3 regions of the Bacillus atrophaeus genome follow, and region 2 is predicted to be linked to each of the others. Evidence: predicted binding sites of a transcription regulator. Region 2 holds the regulator's gene; each other region holds the start of a gene.
The links. Region 2 encodes LexA, which represses DNA repair genes until DNA is damaged. Its sites were predicted from a motif close to CGAACATATGTTCG; they were not measured.
Positions count from the first base shown of each region.

Region 1: the regulator LexA is predicted to act here: its motif matches at 1,627-1,640, upstream of ruvA (Holliday junction branch migration protein RuvA).
Region 3: the regulator LexA is predicted to act here: its motif matches at 2,255-2,268, upstream of AAHT65_RS19245 (DNA polymerase IV).

Region 1 covers NZ_CP154443.1:4,123,494-4,127,741, forward strand. The annotation lists gene ruvB (Holliday junction branch migration DNA helicase RuvB) at 1-946, opposite strand, end outside; gene ruvA (Holliday junction branch migration protein RuvA) at 957-1,562, opposite strand; gene AAHT65_RS20840 (BofC C-terminal domain-containing protein) at 1,709-2,191, opposite strand; gene AAHT65_RS20845 (RbtT/DalT/CsbX family MFS transporter) at 2,281-3,588, opposite strand; gene AAHT65_RS20850 (serine/threonine protein kinase) at 3,909-4,248, shown strand, end outside.
Region 2 covers NZ_CP154443.1:3,327,650-3,331,897, forward strand. The annotation lists gene AAHT65_RS16760 (YndM family protein) at 11-460, opposite strand; gene AAHT65_RS16765 (spore coat protein) at 583-882, opposite strand; gene AAHT65_RS16770 (hypothetical protein) at 879-1,076, opposite strand; gene lexA (transcriptional repressor LexA) at 1,930-2,550, opposite strand; gene yneA (cell division suppressor protein YneA) at 2,705-3,016, shown strand; gene AAHT65_RS16785 (YneB family resolvase-like protein) at 3,036-3,686, shown strand; gene AAHT65_RS16790 (DUF896 domain-containing protein) at 3,757-3,990, shown strand; gene tkt (transketolase) at 4,162-4,248, shown strand, end outside.
Region 3 covers NZ_CP154443.1:3,839,290-3,843,537, forward strand. The annotation lists gene AAHT65_RS19235 (GNAT family N-acetyltransferase) at 1-362, opposite strand, end outside; gene AAHT65_RS19240 (YolD-like family protein) at 631-975, opposite strand; gene AAHT65_RS19245 (DNA polymerase IV) at 972-2,210, opposite strand; gene AAHT65_RS19250 (YqzH family protein) at 2,378-2,584, shown strand; gene AAHT65_RS19255 (AI-2E family transporter) at 2,664-3,758, shown strand.

The DNA of each region.
Region 1 (4,248 bases), 800 kb from region 2:
GTCCGCGCGGCGTTCTCTGAAGAAACCCGATCTGCAGAAGATACGGCTCATACACATCTTCAATTGTATGAGGTTCTTCGCCAATTGTCGCGGAAATGGTATCAAGGCCGACCGGACCGCCGCTGAATTTTTCGATCATACCCATCAGCAGCTTGTGATCAATGTGATCCAGTCCAAGCCGGTCAACCTGAAGCCGCTCCAGCGCATCCTGGGCAATATCGTCCGTAATGCGGCTGTCGCCTAGCACTTGGGCAAAATCGCGAACTCTCCTGAGAAGCCGGTTGGCAACCCGCGGCGTTCCCCTTGAACGTCTCGCAATTTCGAGCGCTGACGGTTTGTCGATTTCCACTTCGAACAAATCAGCCGTTCTCACGACAATATCGGACAGCTCTTCCTGTGTATAATATTCAAGACGGGACAAGACGCCGAACCGATCCCTTAAAGGCGCCGTCAACAGACCTACCCTTGTCGTTGCGCCGACGAGCGTAAAGGGCGGAAGATCAAGGCGGACGGAACGGGCGGAAGGGCCTTTTCCGATCACAATATCAAGACAAAAATCCTCCATAGCGGGATACAGCACTTCTTCAATCGACCTGTGGAGTCTGTGAATCTCATCAATAAATAATACATCTCCGGGTTCCAGAGCCGTTAAAATGGCTGCCAGATCTCCCGGCCTTTCAATCGCCGGCCCTGAGGTGGTCCGCATTTCCACACCCATTTCATTGGCAACGATGGAAGCAAGCGTCGTTTTCCCAAGTCCCGGAGGCCCGTAAAGAAGGACATGATCAAGCGTCTCTTCTCTCATTTTTGCCGCGTCAATGAATACGCGCAGATTTTCTTTCACCTTTTTTTGGCCGATATATTGAACCAGACTTTGCGGCCGCAGGCTTTGCTCTATCGCTGATTCATGGTTGTCTGCTTCACTTGAGACAAGCCGTTCATCCATGAACATCACCTTACTTTAATAGTTTTTGTAATGCTTTTTTCACATATTGATCAGTGGTAAGCGTCGTGTCCTCTTTTAGATGAGGAAGCACCTTTTTAATTTCTTTCTCCGCATAGCCGAGGACACGCAATGCTTCAAGCGCCTCATCAAGAGCAGTCTCAGCCGTATGCTTTTCGATTCTGTCCTCATGGTTAAACAGATTTTCAATCATTTCAGGCACAACATCGGCGAGCTTCCCTTTTAGATCGAGAATAATCTGGCGCGCCGTCTTCTTGCCGACGCCTGGGAATTTCACCAAAAAAGCTTCATCTTCCTGTTCAATGGCTTCAATGACAGCCCCCGGGTCACCGGACGCAAGAATGGCAAGGGCGCCTTTAGGCCCGATGCCCGTCACATTTAAAAGCTTCGTAAAAAGCGCTTTTTCTTCCCGCGTGGAAAAGCCGTATAAAGAAAAAGCGTCCTCTCTGATATGATGGTACGTAAAGATTGTTTCTTGATTTCTCTCCTTGTATATGAACGGATTCGGCGTAAAAATCTGATAGCCGATTCCGCCGTTTTCTATCACAATATATTGGGGAGATACATAATCAATCGTCCCTTTGACAAATTCAATCACCCATATTCACCTCTTTGACTGTTCTTCATTGTACCATAAAAACAGGCAAAGTCTTATAGAAATGTTAACGTATGTTCGCTTTCGAATCGATCTTTTCACGAAAAAAAAGACATGGGGGCATGTCTTAAAACGTCAAGCAGCACGGGTCATCCGCTGTATGTCTTTATATTCTCGATGACGTGCTCAAATTCGGCTTTTGTGCGAAACGGAATGCCGTTTTGCAAGTTTTTTTGGATCCGGCTCTCCAATCTCTCTAAATCAATTTGAAAAAAAGATTGAATCGGTTCAGCTACGGAATCAGGGCGTCCGTGAAAGGTGGAAATTACCCCGTCGTCCGTTATCCCGATATAACCGTTTACCTTGCTGAGGGGAGAAATATCATCCACTTGTTTCCGAAAAAGGACAAATCCTTTTTTTTGTTCAACGAGTGTCCACCCGGCATATGCCGCCCAGAAATCTTCCATGGCAAGAACCGTCTCGTGCTTATGCTCAATGCTTACATCTCCGTCCATATACACTTTTTCAAGCTGCACATGAAGCTGCAGCGGTTCATAGTGCTCAACTTCAGCAGCAAATACGGAAGATGTACACAACAGCAAAGCCGCGGCTGCACAGAAAACCGCCATCATAAGACGCACGCTGAAAATTTGTTTCACCATTAACACCTCTTTATATACACTAGATCAAATCAGCTTTACGCCTAGTTTGACCAAAGGTATTACGGCTTAACCATTTTCTTGAAATTTGTTTTCACCACCCTGCTGACCGCCCTTTTCTCCGTATGGACAGCACCGGACTCAGGCAGCTTCAGAAATTGTGTAAGAAATGCGCTGAAAAAATATAAGACTGCAAAAATCCAAATCACGCCGCCCGCACCTAACGGGCCGATAAAAAGACTGACGATGCCGGGTGCGATAAAAGCACATAAACCTGAACCTAGATTTAACACAGACATCGCCGCCCCTTTATTATCAGGGGCAAGAGTCGGCATAAGAGCACTTAACGGAATATAACCGGCAAGACACGCCCCGTAGCAGCAGGCAATGATCATTAATACCCAGTAGTTGTGTCCGATGATTTGCGGCGTATAGTAGATAGCCAGCGTGAAGATTCCGCTCCCTACCCCGCCGAACCACATGACGGTATTGCGCCAGCCCAATTTATCACCGACAATGCCGAAAATTAAATTAAACACGATATTGACAAAAAACAGCGTCCCCCAAATTTGCAGCCACTCTGAAACAGAATAGCCATAGCCTGCCAAATAAGTCGGCAGAAATATGGCAAATCCAAATTGGCCAAGGGCATTAATTGTTTTCACGATTCCTCCGATGCCGACTTTCGGATTTTCATACATAATCGTGAACGCTTTTGAAAGCTCTTTCCATTTATGATCGCTTTGTTTTGCCGTTGCCGTAAACTTATCTTTATTAAAAAACAATGCGAGAATGCCGCCTGCAGCAACGAAAACAAGTGCGCTCCAAAGCGTATTGATTTCTCCGATGAGCGGGACTGCGAAGCTTGAATAAAAAGGGCCGAGCACGTTGAGGCCGCATGTAAACACAAACCAAAACCAGCCGACTGCTTTACCAAGAATCTGTTGGGAGGTGCTGTACGATACCCATACGAGAAAAGAATAAGCAAACAGCGGGTAGCCTAATCCTCTGAGCGCGTAGCTTCCCAATAGAGCAGGATAATACATGTGAGGAATGGCCCATCCGATAAATACGGCCGAACCAAGAATAAATGCAATAAGGCCTGCGGTCATCGCCTTTTTTGGCCCCCATGCCTGTACAAAGATGCCGGAAAACCAGGCAGAAATCGTCACGGCGATACCATAAAAGGTGTATAACGATGCAGATTGCTGCATGCTGAGTCCGTGTTCTACTAGAAAAGGAGACAGCCAGCCTTGCTCAAGTCCGTCCCCTATCATAAAGATCACGATACCCATGTACCCCCAAACCAAGTGAGATGGGATTCCTATTTTGTTTAAAAAAGCTCCTTTAGTTTGTACTGAGTTCTTCATTCTCTCCACCGCCTGCTTTTGCTTTTATGTATGAATGCATCTTATATACCCCTCACTTTTTCTTTTTAATCCTGCAAACTGTTTGTCATATTTCATATTTAGAAAGCGCTTAATTTCAGGGTCATAGGTGCTTTACATAAGCGCTTTTCAAGAATCAATGCTGGCAAATATTCGCTTCACTATTTCGCTTTGATGACAATCAATGCATATATGTAGCCATCGCCTCCAAGACCAGATACACTATAAATAGCTCTTTTCCTTAACAGTTAAGGATTTTCCTATAGACAACTGCATAAAATAGAGCAAAGAAGGTGAATGAAATGCTTACAAAAGCAGCGGCACTGGCTCATTCAGTTATATACCACTCAAACAGCAGAATGGATAAACTCAAAGAAAAACCCGATGAATTAACCTTAATCGGAAAAGGAAGAAGCGCTTATGTGTTTGCTTTCACAGATGGTAATAAACAAAAGGCTCTCAAAGTGTTTTTTCCTGAATTTCAAGCGACTGCACTAAAAGAAGCGAAGATATATGAAAAACTGTCCGGATCACCTTACTATCCTGACATTTATGAAACCGGCGATACATTTATATTAATGGAATATATTAAAGGCTATACTTTCTATAATTGCCTGACAAAAGGGATTTCAATAAATGATG
Region 2 (4,248 bases):
TGATAGAGATTTACTCCTTATGTTTATTAGGAAGGTCTGGAGATAACTCGTCTGACACTTCGGTTTGATATTGCAACCGGCTGTCTCTTGAAGCAAGTTGGTTACGGTAATCTTCATTCAACACATTAGCCAGCAAATATCGATGAAAAAAGTATTCAAATATACCTACACCAAGTGAGGCGATAAGAGCCGCAAAAAATGGAGAAAAATCACCGCCTGTGCGATTGATGAGAAATACCCAGAGGATAATTAACGACAACCCAAAATCAGCGGCTGTAGCAATAAAATTGCTAGTCCTTGGCAATATAAGCATATCCCCTGTTAGATAAGAGATCAGCCCTAAAACAAATGTGATGAATAATACACTTAAAAAAGATACATGATAGATTCTGTCCAAAATGACATATAAAAGGGAAAGGGTCAAAGTGATTTTTGATACGAGTGCAATTATATGTTTCATTTTACCACCTTACTGATTATTTAATGAAAGCACAAACTTATTTTTTCACTTTTTTTATATCCAAATGAATAGAAAAACTGTCGAGAAAGTCTCAGCAGCTTGAATGAAGAGAGCATCCGAATTTAAATTTGAGGCAAGTCTTTAGCTGTTTCAGCGGCCTGAATATCAACGTTTATCTGTTCGGATAAATTTCTGGGGTGATAAAAGCCCTTTGCAACCATGTAATTGAAAATTTGTTCATGAGTATCAATAGCATCGTGCAAATACTCATGTAATGTATCTCTCACTTCCGGAGAAGCCGTCTCGGTAATGGCTATGGCTATATCTTTAATACCAGTTTTTGCTGAAATTAAAAAATCAGTGGCAATGACCTGTTCTGTCATACTGCCCATTCCGGCAAGCTTTTGAAAAAATTCATTCATATTTGTTCACCTCGCTCAGCCAGTAAGCTTTGCAAACGCTCAACCTGCCGTCTTGTTTTTAACGCATCCTGTTCTAAAATGTCTCTTAATTCTTGATCCTGCACTAAACCGGTCATCGTTGAAGACTTAGTCAAACAAAGGTTTTTAAATACAAGCAATTCATGAAGATCTAAAGTCTCATGAAACCCATTCATATAAGTCATTCCTTTCTAAGAAAAGTTAGACAATCAATATTATTTTGAGCAATGGGGGTGCTGCTTAAAACAGGAACTTTGTGGAATGCATTATTTCTGAAGAGAGAAGGATTATTATCAGAAGAAGCAGCTATTTGTGAGATGTATCAGGTTTAACCGAAACTGAGTGCACGTAGTTCATTAGGCAGATGGGGAAAGGGTGGGAGGAGACAACGAATATCAAAGAAGATCATTCACTGTTTACTTTCAGTAGTGCAAATGCCGAAACAATTATCGTAAAGCTGAAGCAGGCTAATTTGGGGAGATATCGGGGGTTTAATTTTACGCTCACAAGTTCTATGATAGGTGAGTTTATTACATTGAATAAACACTAAAAGAACTAATTAAACTATGTACTAAATTTTCAATTTATTTATTATCATCTCGCCCCAAAATATCATAAAACTTGTCACTTCTCACGAACGAAAAGATGAAACAAATTAGAAATAAATTCGACTACTTATAAACAAGGCTGATGATGAACCCTTGACCAAACGTATTTACTAAGTGGTCTTTCTTACACTTAGGATGGGGCTTGTTCTCAAGTGCCAGGATTTATTTCTCGGCAGAGAGACACCAGAAACTCAGAAAAAGTTTCCTTGAGGAAAAATAATTTGTTGACTTCAACTTAAAAATGTAGGATAATAATGGGTGTAAACATGATGTAATTTTTTCCTCCTTTTCAGGTTCGTTTCTAAGCCAGGGCGAACCTGCTTTTTTTATTTTGCTATGAATAAAACCCCCTTTATATAAAAGAAGGGGGTTTTATCTATGAAAAAAACTGCCGAAATGAAGTTCGGCAGTTTAAAAGTTTCTAATGAACGGTTCTGAATACACCGATCACTTTTCCTAGTATACTGACATTCTGTAAAATAATCGGCTCCATTGTTGGATTTTCCGGCTGCAGCCGCACATGAGTATCTTCTTTATAGAAGCGTTTGACTGTAGCTTCATCGTCCTCCGTCATGGCGACCACGATCTCTCCGTTGTTGGCAGTGCTTTGCTGCTTTACAATGACGTAATCTTTATCGAGAATTCCGGCATCAATCATACTTTCACCCATAATCTCAAGCATAAACACGTGCTCGTCCGGCGGAACCATCCGATCAGGCAGCGGGAAATACTCCTCAATATTCTCTACTGCTGTAATGGGGCTTCCTGCCGTTACTTTTCCGATAACAGGCACATTAACAACTTGGCTTTTCGGAATTTGCACTTCTTCTTCATCTAGTATTTCTATCGCTCTTGGTTTTGTCGGATCACGCCTGATCAGCCCCTTCGTCTCTAAACGAGCCAAATGCCCGTGGACAGTCGAACTGGACGCAAGGCCTACAGCCTCCCCAATCTCCCTTACAGAAGGCGGATATCCTTTTGTTTTTACCTCTGCTTTTATAAAACGGAGGATATCAAGTTGCCTTTTTGATAGCTTCGTCATTTTTCGCACCTCTAACGTCGATTTTAAGTAGATTATAGCATGATTTTCCTTACAGTACAAACATAGGTTCGAAAAAAACAATTGACAGAAACATTTGTTCGTATATACTTGAGTTATAAAAAGCGAACAAACATTCTTATCGGAGGTTGTTTTTATGATTAAAGAATTTATTATTTTTGTCGGCCTGTTCACGGGAGTTTTAAGTGCTGTTATTCTTCTTTTATCATTTACAAACAATGATCAAGAGCAAAATCAATATGTTAAAATAGAAGTCCAATCGGGAGATACGCTTTGGTCGTTGGCTGATCAGGTGTCTGATACGAAAAAGATAAACAAAAAGGATTTTATTGAATGGGTAACGGAGGAAAATAATCTTCAGACTTCTGATATACAGGCGGGAGATGTATTAATGCTTCCCTTAAAAAAGGAACATCCTGCTGCATATCAATTGGCAACTGTTAAATAGAGAGGAAAGATAGCAAGAAATGAAGGCGCTCATTTATGCCCGCGTTAGTACAAACAAAGAACAGCAGCAAACCTCATTAAAGCGGCAGGAGGAGGAGCTTGCAGCGATTGCATCCGAAAATGGCATGGAGGTCGTTAAGGTCATATCCGAAAAAGCCAGCGGGTATGAAATGGACCGGGACGGTGTGTTTGAGATGCTTGATGAATTGAAGAAGTCCCATATTGATGCGATTCTCGTTCAAGATGAGACTAGGCTTGGCAGAGGAAATGCAAAAATCGCCCTTCTCCATTGCATTTATCGGGAAAATGTAAAAATATACACGACAGCGCACAGAGGAGAACTTGAGCTGTCCGAAGCCGATTCTATGGTGCTTGAGATCGTCAGCATTGTGGAAGAATATCAGCGGAAGATACATAATATGAAAATCAAAAGAGGAATGAAACGCGCGGTGAAAAATGGGTTTAAACCGCAAAAAAACCTTAAAAACCAACATGAAAACAGCGGGAAAGACAAAATTGAGGTTCCTATTTCAGAAATTGTACGACTGAGAGCCAATAAGCTGACCTTCGCTGAAATAGCCGCTACATTAAGAGGCTTTGGTTATGAGGTATCAAAAGCAACCGTTCACCGGCGCTTTCAGGAATATATGGAGGACGAAACAGACAAATAATGAGTGAATCGTTTGTAAAACCTCTGCTGATTTAGTAGTATAAAGGCAAAATGGAATAAAGGAGTTTAACATGATTTCAAACGAAAAAATTGCCAGAATCAATGAACTTGCTGCAAAAGCGAAATCAGGCGTTATTACTGATGATGAAAAAGCTGAGCAGAAGAAGCTTCGTGAAGAATACCTCAAAGGATTTCGCTCCTCTATGAAAAACACACTGAAAAGTGTTAAAATCATTGATCCTGAAGGCAACGATGTAACACCAGAAAAACTAAAAAGAGAAAAAAGAAATAACAAGCTGCACTAATATAAAAGGAATACGTCAATATCGTATTCCTTTTTGGTATATACTAACAACGTCAGCGTGTGTAAGCGACATTTTTCAACAAGTTTCTCTCAAATTTAAGCTGAAACAGTTGAGAAAAACGCTTCAGAGATTTATGATGAAGAGGTACAACACATATGGAAGGGGATTTTTATGGATACAATTGAAAAGAAATCAGTTGCTACCATACGCACACTATCTATAGACGCAATTGAAAAAGCAAACTCCGGTCATCCGGGA
Region 3 (4,248 bases), 510 kb from region 2:
CTGGCGTGGTAAGCGACGGATACTTTGTTTACAGGCGATGTCACGCACTTTACTTGGGTGCAGCCTCTCTTTTTGACCGTTTCAATAAAAACCTCGTATAATTGTTTTCCAATTTGCATTTTTCTGAAATCTGGATGGACACCTGAGAAATGGATGTATGCGGTTTTCGGATCTGACTGTGATTGAAAACCAATTAAAAACCCGGTCATCGCTCCGTTTTCATACGTGATAAAACTTGTGTCCTGAAAATGTTCAAAAAATAATCTGGGCAGCTTCTCTTTCAGCTGTCTTCCGCCCCACCATTCATTTATTACAGACGTAACCATTTCATAATCTGAAGACGTGATTGTCCGTATATCCATTTCGATTTTGATCTCCCTCCGTCTGGCAAAAACGAATGTCATTCTCTTATGCAATATAAAAATTATATTTTGCCTGAGTGCAATTGTAAATGGATTCTTTCTGTTACTATACGTTTTCAGACAGCCAAAGGAACTATGTACACGTGTGCGGATAGAAAAAATCCAAAAAAAATCAGCCCAAACGGCTGTCTGCGGCTGATTTTCCTTTTATTTTCATGCTGTTCTCATGGATCGCAGAATGATCCGTTGCCTGCGCTCTTTTTTCAGCTCAAACAGATAGAGAAATATCGAGCACATGCTCAAGCTTTAATCTATGCGGCTGATCAGCGGCTCCCTTTATCCATAGCATATTTTGCAGTTCCTCATAACGGCAGATTTTCCCGCTGTAATAGATAAGCGCTCCGTCTTCGAAGTAGCTGACCATTACCTCTTGCGCATATTCCATCGCCTCACAGACCGTCTGATTCATCTCTTCCAGCTTATCAGGGTCAAGGATCGGCTTCTTCAGCTTCTGTTTATGGCGTTTTCTCGCCAGCAGACTTTCTTTATGTTCCGGCAAAAACATTCGGCTTCCTTCCCATAATAAGTTGCCTCTTTTTAAATGATCGCTCATTTGTAATGCCCTCCTATTTTAGCCGCGCGTTCAAACGCCTGGCCAGCGGCTGTTAACGATGAGGCTCTGACAATCGCTGTGTCGCCGAACCTGCTTTTAATGCCGTCCATTACGTACCCGAGGCTCATGTTCTTCGCATAGTCATGAAACAAATTGAGCTGCCATACGTCATCAGAAGAGAGCTGAGAAAGACTGACGCCGAGGCGGCGCACAGGTTTCCCATCCCAAAACGCAAGAAACAATCTGCATACCGCCCGGTACACATCCTGTGTGCGGTTGGTCGGCTCAGACAGCTTCACTTGCCGGTGAAAGCCCGTCGGAATATCAAAATCAGCGCCCCGGCAGCTCACCGACACCGTCTGCCCCATCGCCCCTGATCTTCTGCTTCGCCTGCACACCTCTTCACATAGCTCCAGCAGCACGACCTTAATCTCCCTGTCAAAATGTTCGTAGTCTTTCGGGAGCGTCATTCCGTGTCCGATCGCTTTTTGGCCATCCAAAGACGCAGTCGTCACGGGCGAATAGTCAATGCCGTTTGCGGTCATCCACAGCACGTGTCCGTTAATGCCCCACTTCTTTTTTAAAAGCTCCACCGGAAAGGCCGCAAGCCCGCCGATGGTGCTGATCCCCATCCGGCGTAAATGATGCTTCATCCGGCTTCCGACGCCAAACAAGCAGCCGACAGGGAGAGGCCACATATGTGTTTTCATATTGTTTTCAGTTAAATAAAATATCCCGCTCGCATTCTTTTTTGCAAAGTTGTCACAGGCGATTTTCGCGAGAGCTTTATTCGGTCCGATGCCCACCCGCGCATAAACACCCATCTCCCGCATCACTCTGTCTTGAATGCTTCTGGCTATATCCTCCGGCCGTCCAAACAGCTTCTGGCTGCCGGTGACGTCCATAAACTGCTCATCAATGGAATAAGGCTCGACCATATCTGTGTATTCCTCGAGAATCGCGGTAATTTGCAAAGACACATCAATATAACGCTGCATGCGGGGACGAAGCACCACAGCCTCGGGACACTTTTCCTGGGCTTCCCAAAGCCGCGAAGCATTAGCAACCCCCTTTTTCTTTGCAAGAGGGCAAGCAGCCAGCACCACCCCGCTCCTTCTCTTCGGATCACCGGAAACAATAACCGGCCGATTCTTCAAATGGGGGTTCTCCGCTTTTTCCACGGATGCATAAAACGATTGCATATCAACGAGAAAAATCACTTTTTCTTTCATCATATACACCTCTAAAAAGAACTTATGTTCGCTCTTGCTATTATATGCGAAAATACGTTCGGTTTATACTGGTAAATGATTCTTGCCTGCCAGAAAATATGATCTGACGGTTTGAGAGCGGCAAAACATTTAGTAGAATAAAAGCGACAATAAAGATAGGAGAATAAACGATGGATCAATTCCTGGAAAAAATGTTAGGACAGGCGCTTCGCCAATATGGCCGGAATATCGCCACGGACCCGTTAAGCCCGTATGAAAAACAGAGCTTGAAAGCCGCCTTGAAAGAAAGACAAAACGAAGAGCCTGATGAGGATCTGCATGCGCATATAGAGGATGTTATTTATGACTATGTCACAAATCAAGGGCTATTTTCCTGATAAAACGTTTATACGGCACACAGAATGGGAATGGAACGCAGGAGGAATGTTTCAAATCTTTTGATTGCGTGGTGTGCCTATGCCTGTCGGTAAATATTTTAAAATCGGATATGGGATTCTTTTGTTGTTTCTCATCATCTATCTCGGAACGTTGATTGACTTTTTGTTCCGTCCCTTCATTATTTTCTGCCAAACCTTATTCGGGCCGATCATACTGTCGGGTGTGCTTTACTATTTGTTTCGTCCGCTCGTTAAACTGCTGCATACAAAAGCCAAACTGCCAAAGGGTATTGCGATCTTGCTGATCTATCTAACCGCCGGCGGACTCTTCACCCTCTTCATTTATACAGCAGGACCTGAGATTCAGAAACAGTTCAACAGCTTTGTCAGCAACTTCCCGAAACTGCTTGATCAGGCAAGAGATTGGATTGAAACCATACAGCACAACAAGTGGTTTTCCCGCCTGCAAGAGCAAAGTTCGCTTAATCAAATCACAGATAAAGTCACAAACTACTCTAACAGCTTCATCTCTTCGCTGGGAGACAACATAAAAAGTATGGCAGGAGCTGTGACCAATGCGGTCATTACCATTGTCATTATTCCTTTTGTGCTGTATTACATGTTAAAAGAGGGCGAAAAAGCGCCCCGGTACTTGTTGCATTTTCTCCCTAAAAAACAGCAAAAAGAAGGAAAACGGATTCTCGAAGACATGGATCAGACGCTCAGCGCTTACATACAGGGTCAGATTATCGTCAGTTGCTGTGTCGGCGTGCTTGTGACAATCGGTTATTTTATCATCGGATTGGATTACCCGCTAATGCTGGGTGTTGTCGCCATGGTGACCAATGTCATCCCCTTTATCGGCCCGTGGATCGGCACGTTTCCCGGCGTTGTCGTCGGTCTGTTTGATTCGCCGACAACCGCCATACTGGTCATCGTGGTCGTTGTCATCGCCCAGCAAATCGAAAGCCAAATCATTTCCCCGCAGGTGATGGGGCGAAAACTTTCGATCCATCCGCTGACCATTATTTTTCTCTTGCTCGCCGTCGGAAATTTTGCAGGCATTGTCGGCATGCTGCTGGCGATACCGGGGTATGCTGTCGCGAAGGTGATCGTGAGTCATATATGGAGACTTGTGCTGCTGAGAAAAAAACATACAGATCACTCTTCATAAAACAACAGAGATGTTTTCACATCTCTGTTTTTCCTTGCAGCTTTTTTATCCGCTGATGCGGGCTTCCTTGAAAAACACCGCCATGATAACAAACCACCGGACTTATGTCATAGTCTAAAAATTCCTTATCCTATAATCCAATGTCTCCTCTCCAACAGGCCGGTGTAAAGCGCCACCAGTCTTAACCAATGCATCTGCGGCAATGAGAAGTTTCTTTTCCTCCATATAAAGGCTGACCACTGTATAAAAATCACGCGGATTCCGCCGCAAAACGGAAGCAATTGCCCATCCTCTATGGTTTCCTGCACTTTTCTCTTCGGAGGGTTTTAGACAGCTGCCTTATTTCCTCCGGAAGAGATGCTGCTTTCTCCTTGGTCATACGGCTGATATCGGTTTTAATAAGCGGAAGCCCCCCTTCTATATAAGGGCGTTCCAATTCATGGGCATAGATTGTAATCTCGTGTCCGGTCTCCTGGGTAAGAGCGGGCGC